2 regions of the Candidatus Villigracilis affinis genome follow, and region 2 is predicted to be linked to the other one. Evidence: a T-box and tRNA genes for the amino acid it is inferred to sense, from the RefSeq annotation. Region 2 holds a T-box; the other holds one or more tRNA genes.

Region 1 (4,850 bases), on a different contig from region 2:
CAACAGTCCATCCATCAGTATGGCCGGGTATTTGCCTGCTGGCTCCATCTTCGAAAGCGATGAAAAACTTGGTCTTGCAGATTTTGTCTCTGCATCCCTGATGCGCGGCACACAAACCAAGAGTTTTGACGCGATCTATAACGAGCTTGAATCTGTCGGCGCTGGCCTGGGCTTTGATTCGGGTGTGCACAATGCAAGTTTTGGCGGCCGCTCCCTTGTGGACGACCTGCCACTGGTCCTGAAATTACTTTCCGAGTCGCTGCTTACCCCCATCTTCCCAAAGCATGAAGTTGAAAAACTGCGTGCGCAGATCCTTACTGGTCTCGCCATTCGCGAGCAGGATACTTCGGACATGGCTGCCATGGCTTTCGATCGCATGCTCTTCGATGGTCACCCCTACAGCAGGCCAGCAGATGGATACGTGGAGACGATCGAACAAATCACCCAAAAAGATTTGGTGGAATTTCATCGCGCTCACTACGGACCGAGGGGCATGGTCATTGCAATCGTGGGTGCGATCGACCCGAAGAAAGCTGTTGCAGCGGTGGAACGTGTCCTTGGCGGGTGGCAGGTTCCAGGTCAGGTTTTGCCGCCGTCATTGCCTCCGCATAAGCCGATAAAGAAAACTGTGAGACATCATCATGTCCTTGCCAGCAAGTCACAATCTGATCTGGTGATTGGAATGATCGGGCCAAAACGTAACGATCCAGAGTTTTACGCTGCGTCATTGGGTAATTCTGTTCTAGGTCAATTTGGCATGATGGGACGTATTGGCGAATCGGTGCGTGAGAAGTCTGGGCTTGCGTATCACGCATCCTCAAGTTTGAGCGCGGGAATCGGTCCCGGCACTTGGGAGGTCAATGCTGGTGTGAGCCCGAAAAATCTAAAGAAGGCCATTGGTCTGATCGAACAAGAATTGCGTAAATTCGTAAAAAGCGGCGTGACAAAGGATGAACTTGCAGATAGTCAGGCGAATTACATTGGCCGTTTGCCGCTTTCAGTTGAGTCAAACGGCGGCGTTGCCAGTGCGCTTTTGAATATCGAGCGTTATAAACTTGGCATGGATTATTACCAGCGTTATGAAAGTGTGGTGCGTAGTGTGACGCGTGATAGTGTTTTGGAAACCGCGCGTAAGTACATTGACCCGAATCGGTTGGTCATATCAACGGCGGGACCGTAGATTTTGGCATGAAACTTGCGACTGGTGTGGATCTTATAGAAGTGACACGCATCCGTGAAGCGATAGACCGTCATGGTGAACGATTTGTCGCGCGGATTTTTACTGAGACGGAACAGCGCGAATGTGCTGGACGATTTTCCTCCCTTGCAGCGCGGTTTGCTGTGAAAGAAGCTGTAGCCAAGGCACTGGGCACTGGTATTGGTGACGTGAGTTGGCTGGATATCGAAGTTCGCGGTGATGAGAATCGCGCGCCGCATCTTTATTTGCATGGAGAAGGGGAGAGGCTGGCGAATAAGCTGGGGTTGTCAATCTGGTCTGTGAGCATCAGCCATACAGAGACACAGGCCATTGCTTTTGTTGTAGCTGTTGGTTGATTTTATAAATAAACATCCCGCGACCAGTATTCGCGGGATGTTGGCAAGGACGATTGGGATATGGGAATGGCGAAGGACTTGGAGTTGTCCACCATATCTCAATTATTTTTGGTCCTCAACGCCGATCCAAAGGTGGCCAGGCATGACAGGCTTGTAGGGACGGATGACCAGCTTACCAAGTTCCACCTGCCTTTGGCCGCTGTCCAGCATGCTGGGGTGAACAAGACACAGGTCTGGGATGCGGCCGAACTTCTTGTTATAAAAATCCATGGCCTTCTGAATTTTAATGCTCAATGTGGTACGCGGATCATTGTCAAACCATAACATTCCGGTGTGCATGATAAGCCTTCCTTTCTTTATGTTGTACAGGTGAATCAGTCAATGGCGGGTGAGAGGAACTTGAGCCAGTTTTGGCCCTCGCGCATGGCGAACTGCGAACCCGCCGCTAGTGTACTTAGTATTTCATTGGATGCATTTGCAACCAAATGAGTGTCCTGCAGGTTCTGAATATTACCGAACAGGCGTGTGCGGAAAAAGCCGAGCCATGTTTCGATGTTTTGTGCGCGGCTTGCGTTGAGCGTGACGATGGGCCAGATGCGACGGGATGTTCCACGCAACAGAAGCCAACGCAAACTTTGTTCGGTCTGCTGGTCAAGTTTTGTCAGGAATTCAAGATCGTCTAGCAGGAGTAAAAAAGTGCGATCATCGTCTTTATTCTTGTGTGCCCATTCAACCAGAGATTGAATGAGTTCTTGTGCGCCATTGTCTTGCGTGGTATAAATTCCTATGTTGCTTTCACGGTCTTGAAAATTGATCCATTCATTCGGATAGGATGTGACAATACAATATTGAACATCTGATGGAGAATGCAACAATTCCACGGCGCGGGCAATGGTTTGCAGGAGTGCTGTTTTTCCACAGGCTTGATCGCCGACAATAAGAATGGGGCCGGGAATGGGATCATAAAGATTGAGCAACACCGGCAGGCCATCTTCTGCAAGACCAAGGAAAAGCGCTTCGTCGGGCAGTGGAGTGATGTCGGCGAGGATAGTGCTTAATGTGGGCAGACCAGTTTCAGGTTTATGCGAAGCGTGATTCGCTTGCTCTTCTTTTGCAAGCTCGGTTAACGCATCGATCATCAAGGTAAAACGGTTTGTATTATCCATATTAGAACGCCTGTTCTAATAATACAACCTTTGGGTTTGGATGTCAAGATGCAAAAGATGCCAACTATTGGGTCAATAATGAAAGTGCAATAATCTTGACGCTGAGCGTTGTTTTGGTATAATCCGCCTGCTTAATCACTCGCCGACGTAGCTCAATCGGTAGAGCACCCGCCTTGTAAGCGGGCGGTTACGAGTTCAAGTCTCGTCGTCGGCTCAATGATTGCTAATTGAAAAAGCGTTGGTGATCAGTAACAATTTATCCTGGGCAGTTACCCAAGTGGCCAAAGGGGACTGACTGTAAATCAGTTGTCAGAAGACTTCGGAGGTTCGAATCCTTCACTGCCCACCTGACCAGCAATTTTGCTGGCACTCTCCGCGTAAGCGGGGAAAACAGCACGTCAAGCCCTCATAGCTCAGTTGGCAGAGCACACCCTTGGTAAGGGTGAGGTCACGAGTTCAAATCTCGTTGAGGGCTCAGTTGCTGAAAAGCATTCATGTAAATATAAAAAGGAGACTGAGAGATGGCGAAGGAAAAATTTGATCGCAGCAAACCGCATCTGAATGTAGGGACCATGGGACACATTGACCATGGCAAGACGACATTGACAGCGGCAATTACGAAGGTGGCAGGCCTCTCAGGGCAGGCAGATTTCAGAGCCTATGACCAGATCGACAATGCACCTGAAGAAAAAGCACGCGGTATCACGATCAACATTGCGCACGTGGAATACCAGACGGACAAGCGTCACTATGCCCACGTAGACATGCCCGGTCACCGCGACTATATCAAGAACATGATCACTGGTGCGGCCCAGGTGGATGGCGCCATTCTCGTAGTGGCAGCCCCGGATGGTCCGATGCCGCAGACACACGAACATGTGCTGTTGGCTCGCCAGGTGGAAGTGCCGTCGATCGTTGTCTTCCTGAACAAGGTGGACATGATGGACGATCCCGAATTGCTGGAGCTCGTAGAACTGGAATTGCGCGAACTGCTGAGCAAGCAGGGCTTCCCCGGCGAAACCACCCCGATCGTGCGTGGATCTGCCAAGCAGGCCTTGGAAAGCGCCTCGACCGACCCGAACGCTCCGGAATATGCTCCGATCAAAGAGTTGCTGCGTGTCATCGACGAATACATCCCCGAACCGAAGCGTGACACCGACAAGCCGTTCATGATGTCTGTGGAAGACGTGTTCTCGATCAAAGGCCGCGGCACCGTGGTAACTGGTCGTATCGATCGCGGGATCATCAAGATCGGTGAGCCGATCGAGATCATCGGCTTGCGCGACACCAAGAGCACCGTCTGTACGGGTGTGGAAATGTTCCACAAGCAGTTGGACGAAGGCATGGCAGGAGACAACGTAGGTCTGCTCCTGCGCGGTATCGAACGTGAAGATGTGGAGCGTGGCCAGGTATTGGCCAAGCCGAAGTCGATCACCCCGCACAAGAAGTTCCTCGCGGAAGTGTACGTGTTGAAGAAGGAAGAAGGCGGTCGTCACAAGGCATTCTTCAGCGGTTATCGTCCGCAGTTCTACATCCGCACGATGGATGTGACGGGAGACATCACCCTTCCTGAAGGCGTGGAAATGGTCATGCCGGGTGACAATGTGAACCTGACCGTTGAGTTGATTGTGCCCGTGGCTCTTGAGCAGGGCTCCAAGTTCGCCATTCGTGAAGGCGGTCTCACCGTCGGCGCGGGTGTCGTTACCAAGATCCTCGAGTAATATAGAAAGTAAGGTAGCAAGATGGCTTCGAAGAAGAAAGATATCCGCCCCGTGATTACACTTCAGTGTAATGACTGCAAAGAGCGGAATTACACCACCGAAAAGAATCGCCGTAACGATCCGAATCGGTTGGAGTTCAACAAGTACTGCTCGCGCTGCAGGAAGCACACTCAGCATCGCGAAACCAAGTAAGAGTAAGGGTGGGGTGTAAAATCCCCACCCATATTTAGGCCAGTGGCTCAATTGGCAGAGCACTCGTCTCCAAAACGAGCGGTTGTGGGTTCGATTCCTACCTGGCCTGCCTGTGGCAAAACGCCGCGCTTCGTGCGGCGTTTTAGCCGTAAAACCATAGAAGGAGTATTACCTTGGCTGAGAAAGAGAAGAAAGTCAAGAAAAGCGAAAACGCCAT
Region 2 (4,850 bases):
AGATTCGAAGGCGAAGTTCCTTCGGGCAAATTAACGGTACAGGCCTCAAACCCGGTGGTGGCGGTTTCTGGCAACTGGCAGATTCAGTGGGGCGTGGAGAATCTCCCCATTGAGGAATCTCCCACGCCGGTAGCAGCGGATCAAACCTGCCTGACGCGTGATTCTTGGCAAGCGGCATTGGACAACTATCAGCCTGCTCCCGCCGACCTTGCCAAAAAGCTGCTCGTCTACGGAGCACTCGGCGATAATTATTACGACTACGATAATTACGGAAGTTTCATGACCAGCACTGATGGCAAAGACAAACAGATCATCTCGCAAGGCGTTTATCCCTCGCTTTCGCCGGATGGAAGATACGTGGCTTTTGCCTGGGGTGAAGGTTTGAATCTTTTCGACTTCGCAAGCGGCGGACAAATTCACATCCCCAACACAACCACCGATGACAATGTCCCGGTCTGGTCACCGGATGGGACGAAGATCGCTTTCAGCAGCGGAAGCGACCTCAACCTATACACCATCAACCCGGATGGCAGCGGTCGAACGCGTGTCATCAACGAAAATGGCGATGAGCAATTGGTGGATTGGACTTCCGATGGAACCGGCCTGATCTATGGCGTGAATGTGGAAGGCGGCATTTCCCTGCGGAAAGTGGAGATCGCCAGCGGCGCGGTCACAGATTTTTTCATCATCCCTAATCATCGCGCCTATGAAGATTTCGCCATCTCCCCCGACGGAAACCGCATCGCATATCATGCGCGTGAGAATCTCCAGGATGCAATTTACATTTCCAATCTCGATGGTTCAAACCGCAGGCTATTCGCTCAAATGGGAAATTGGATCGTCACTGCGCCGTTCTGGTCACCAGATGGCAACTGGCTGATTATCGTTATGCGCTCCACCGACCTCCCCGACCGTCCCACCGAACTGATGCTGGTCAACGTGAACGACTGCCGAATCCATCCAACTCCGCTAAGTGTGGAAGCAATCTACGGGTGGATCCAGTAGAGAGAAAAAATAAAACAGGCGGAGGAAAATCCTCCGCCTGTTCTTTTACGGTCTATCGTCCGTTGTCCACGGTCTGACTTACAACTCGCTTGCTCTTCTCGCAATCTTATCCTTCGCACGCTCTGTAAACTCAGCCAATGAAATATTGTTCTGCTGACTTCCGTCGCGCACGCGGAGCGAAACTTGTCCAGCCTGCATTTCATTATCACCGACCACGATCATATACGGCACCTTCATCAACTGCGCCTGGCGGATCTTGGCGTTCATGCGTGAGGCGCTCAGATCTGAATGAGCGCGGATTCCGTTTTCACGCAATTCCTTCGCGATCTTTTCTGCATATTCATTCTGCGCATCTGTAATTGAGATGACGCGCACTTGTTCCGGCGAGAGCCAAACCGGAAAGTTACCCGCGTAATGCTCGAGCAGGAAGCCAACCATGCGTTCATGTGTTGAAAGCGGGGCGCGGTGGATACACAGCGGAATTTCATCCACGCCTTCCTTGTTCGTGAACTTCAAGTCGAAGCGCTCTGGTACGGCAAAGTCCACTTGATTGGTCATCAGCGAAAATTCGCGCCCGATGGCTGACCAAACTTGCACATCAATTTTTGGACCATAGAATGCAGCTTCGTCTTCGCGTTCCACGTATGGCACGCCGCCGTTATTCATCGCCCGGCGCACCATCTCTTCCGTCTTGAGCCATAGGCGCTCGTTGTTCACATATTTTTTGCCCAGTCCCGCCTTGCTGTGCAGGGACAGGCGCATCACGTACTTCTCGATCCCGAACAGTTCAAAATACTTGCGATATAGCGCCACCACACCCATGAACTCCTGTTCGAATTGTTCCTCCGAGCAGTAGATGTGAGCATCGTTCATTTGCATCGAGCGCACGCGCATTAAACCAAACAACTCACCTGATTTTTCATAACGATAGCACGTACCGTATTCAGCGAGGCGCACGGGCAGGTCGCGGTAAGAACGTCCCTTCGAACCGAAGATCTTATGGTGCATCGGACAGTTCATTGGCTTGACATAATACTTTACGCCTTCGATTTCCATCGGCGGATACATGCTCTCGGCATAATAGGGCAGGTGCCCCGAACGGATGAACAGATCTTCCTTTGTAATAATTGGCGTTTTAACGCGCAAATAGCCAGCCTTGTCTTCCATATCCTTGGCGAGTTTTTCGAGTTCCTCGATCATCACGCCACCGTTGGGCAGCCAGAGCGGCAGGCCAGGACCGACTTCATCGTCGAAGATGAAGATTTCCAATTCCTTGCCCAGCTTGCGATGATCGCGCTTCTTCGCTTCTTCGAGCTGCTGCAGATATTCTTTGAGTTGATCCTTGCTCTCCCAAGCCGTACCGTAGATGCGTTGCAGCATCTTATTGTTCTCATCACCGCGCCAATACGCGCCCGCAATGGACATTAACTTGAAGGCATCCTGTTTGATCTCTTTCGTGGTTTGAACATGCGGACCACGGCACAGATCTGTGAACGTATCCTGCTGATAGATCGATATCTCAGGCGGCCCATCCAGCGGGTTGCCGTATTCGTCCGTGCCACCTTTTTCGAGGCCTTCGATCAATTCCAACTTATAGGGCTGGTCGGCAAAAATCTTTTTCGCCTCCTCAGCAGAGATGACCGTTTTCTTGAATTCATGCTTGCCCTGCACGATTTGTCTCATACGCTTTTCGATCTGTTCCAGATCTTCGGGCGTGAGGTTGCGCGGCAGGTCAAAGTCATAATAAAAACCGTTCTCAACGGGAGGGCCAATGGTTGGTTTCCCATCAGGGAACATCTCCATCACCGCCTGCGCCATCACATGCGCTGCAGAATGACGGATTCTGTATAACTGCGTATCTTCATAACGTTCTGTTTGTAATGCCATTTTTACTTCCTTTCTTAATACTCGCACAATACGAACTTTGGTTTGTTTCTGCTTTCCAGGGAATTTCGCGCCTCGGAGAAAAGCAGTTACAAACCTCCGAGCCGCTGACGAGTATGGATACGAACTTTAGTCATAACAACCTCCAAAAAACAAAAAACTCTCGCCCATCACGGGGCGAGAGTTTGATCTCACGCGGTTCCACCCGAATTGTATGTTGACATTCATTCAACACACCACTCTTAAGCCTCTAACGGAGCAACCCGTTTCCCTTACTCTCTTTCGATTTCAAGGTCACGCTCGCGAGTGGTTTTCGGTGATTGTTTCTTGAAGAGGCTCTCAGTCTCTGGCTTCTTCTCTCTGTCAGAACGATGATCACGTACTCGTCTCGGTCAACACGTTTTTTTAATCGTTGGTTCGTATTATATGCTGATTCAAAAGGCTGTCAAGCAAAACAAAAAGTCCCAAAATGGGACTTTTTGTTTGTGGGCGAGATAGGGCTCGAACCTACGACCTCTGCTATGTCAAAGCAGTGCTCTAACCAACTGAGCTACCCGCCCGAAGGACTGACATTATACAAGGTGTCCCAAAAATTGACAATCCCCTGTATAATCCCAGCGACATGGCTCGCAAGAAAGCACCCGAAGATTTATCCGTCGAGGAACTGCGTCGACTGCTGGTTGAAAAACGCCGCGGCGCGCGCAAGGAAAGACTGGAAAACTTCCGCCGCACAGGACGCGTACTCTCGGTCACGCCGGAACCATCCGACTTTACCTCGGATCGCTCCGCGCCGATCGTTGATACAGCAGAAGCGGCATCCTCCACCCCGGAACCTGCTCCTGCAAACCCGCGCCGCAAGTTCATGGATCGTGTCCTGCTGGGCGTGGAAGTGCTCGCCGTCCTCGGCCTGATCGCTGTATTGATGAACAGCCTCGGCATGCTGCGCACACTCAACACCGAAGTGGCATCCGCGCTCAACCCGGAGACCGTCACACCGACACCGTTGGTAATGGCTGTTGTGTTACCATCCGGTCACACCCCACCCGATGCGCAGGGAAATACACGGCCCAACGAAGCCGAAATTCCCGAACATCTGCGCCCCATGGTGCAGTCGCTCGTGAACCTGCCCGTTCCCACCGCCGCACCAGACCAGGCGGTCCGCATCCAGATTCCCGCGCTCAGCATTGATGCACCGATCGTTCAGGGTGATGGCTGGGAACAACTCAAAAAAGGAGTCGGCCAAAATATCGGCTCCTCAAACCCAGGTCAGGATGGAAACGTCGTGCTTTCGGCGCACAATGACGTTTACGGAGAAATATTCCGTTATCTCGATCGACTCGCGCCCGGCGATCAAGTCATTGTTTATACACAACAACGGCAATACACCTATGTTGTAGACCGCACAATTCTTGTCGAGCCGACCGCCGTGGAAGTGATGGCATCCACCGGCACACCGACCGTGACACTGATCTCGTGCTATCCATACCTTGTTAACAAACAGCGCATTGTTGTCTTTGCGCGATTACAAAATTAGGAGAAATATAAAATGGCTACAAAAAACAAAAGACCAACCCGCGTCGGGGCTGCCCCACAACCAGCAGTTGAATTCAACCCCGATTACACACAAGTCAAGAAGGACCTGGCTCGCATTGGCTTGCTCTCGGGCGCTTTCTTTGTTCTGCTGATTGCGCTTTCCTTCGTCATAAAATAGTTATCGCGCATACGGAAAGACAAACCCAGAAAAGAGGAAAGACGGATTCCGGGCTTTTCCTCTTTTTTTATTTCCAAAACAAATATGACCCAACCTGTGTTCGACATCCTGCTTGAAAAATTGACCTACGGCGGCGAAGCCATGGGGCGCCTCCCCGATGGCCGTGCCGTGTTCGTGCCGTTCGGCCTGCCAGGCGAACAAGTCCGCGTGGAATTGGTGGAGGAGAAAAAAGGTTTCGCGCGCGGAATAC

The links. The T-box of region 2 lies ahead of thrS (threonine--tRNA ligase). A T-box ahead of a tRNA ligase gene usually reads a tRNA of that ligase, here a tRNA-Thr.
Positions count from the first base shown of each region.
Region 1: it has a tRNA-Thr gene. The T-box ahead of thrS (threonine--tRNA ligase) is inferred to sense a tRNA for this amino acid. The anticodon was not compared.

Region 1 is NZ_JADJKT010000025.1:66,336-71,185, reverse strand. Features, by position in the region: gene IPI86_RS11630 (pitrilysin family protein) at 1-1,180, shown strand, start outside; gene acpS (holo-ACP synthase) at 1,189-1,554, shown strand; gene IPI86_RS11620 (hypothetical protein) at 1,657-1,893, opposite strand; gene IPI86_RS11615 (hypothetical protein) at 1,929-2,720, opposite strand; tRNA gene IPI86_RS11610 (tRNA-Thr) at 2,862-2,934, shown strand; tRNA gene IPI86_RS11605 (tRNA-Tyr) at 2,984-3,066, shown strand; tRNA gene IPI86_RS11600 (tRNA-Thr) at 3,123-3,195, shown strand; gene tuf (elongation factor Tu) at 3,242-4,441, shown strand; gene rpmG (50S ribosomal protein L33) at 4,463-4,633, shown strand; tRNA gene IPI86_RS11585 (tRNA-Trp) at 4,670-4,742, shown strand; gene secE (preprotein translocase subunit SecE) at 4,807-4,850, shown strand, end outside.
Region 2 is NZ_JADJKT010000009.1:61,427-66,276, forward strand. Features, by position in the region: gene IPI86_RS06575 (hypothetical protein) at 1-1,005, shown strand, start outside; gene thrS (threonine--tRNA ligase) at 1,084-2,892, opposite strand; T-box leader at 3,060-3,294, opposite strand; tRNA gene IPI86_RS06585 (tRNA-Val) at 3,376-3,449, opposite strand; gene IPI86_RS06590 (class D sortase) at 3,512-4,423, shown strand; gene IPI86_RS06595 (hypothetical protein) at 4,436-4,600, shown strand; gene IPI86_RS06600 (class I SAM-dependent RNA methyltransferase) at 4,685-4,850, shown strand, end outside.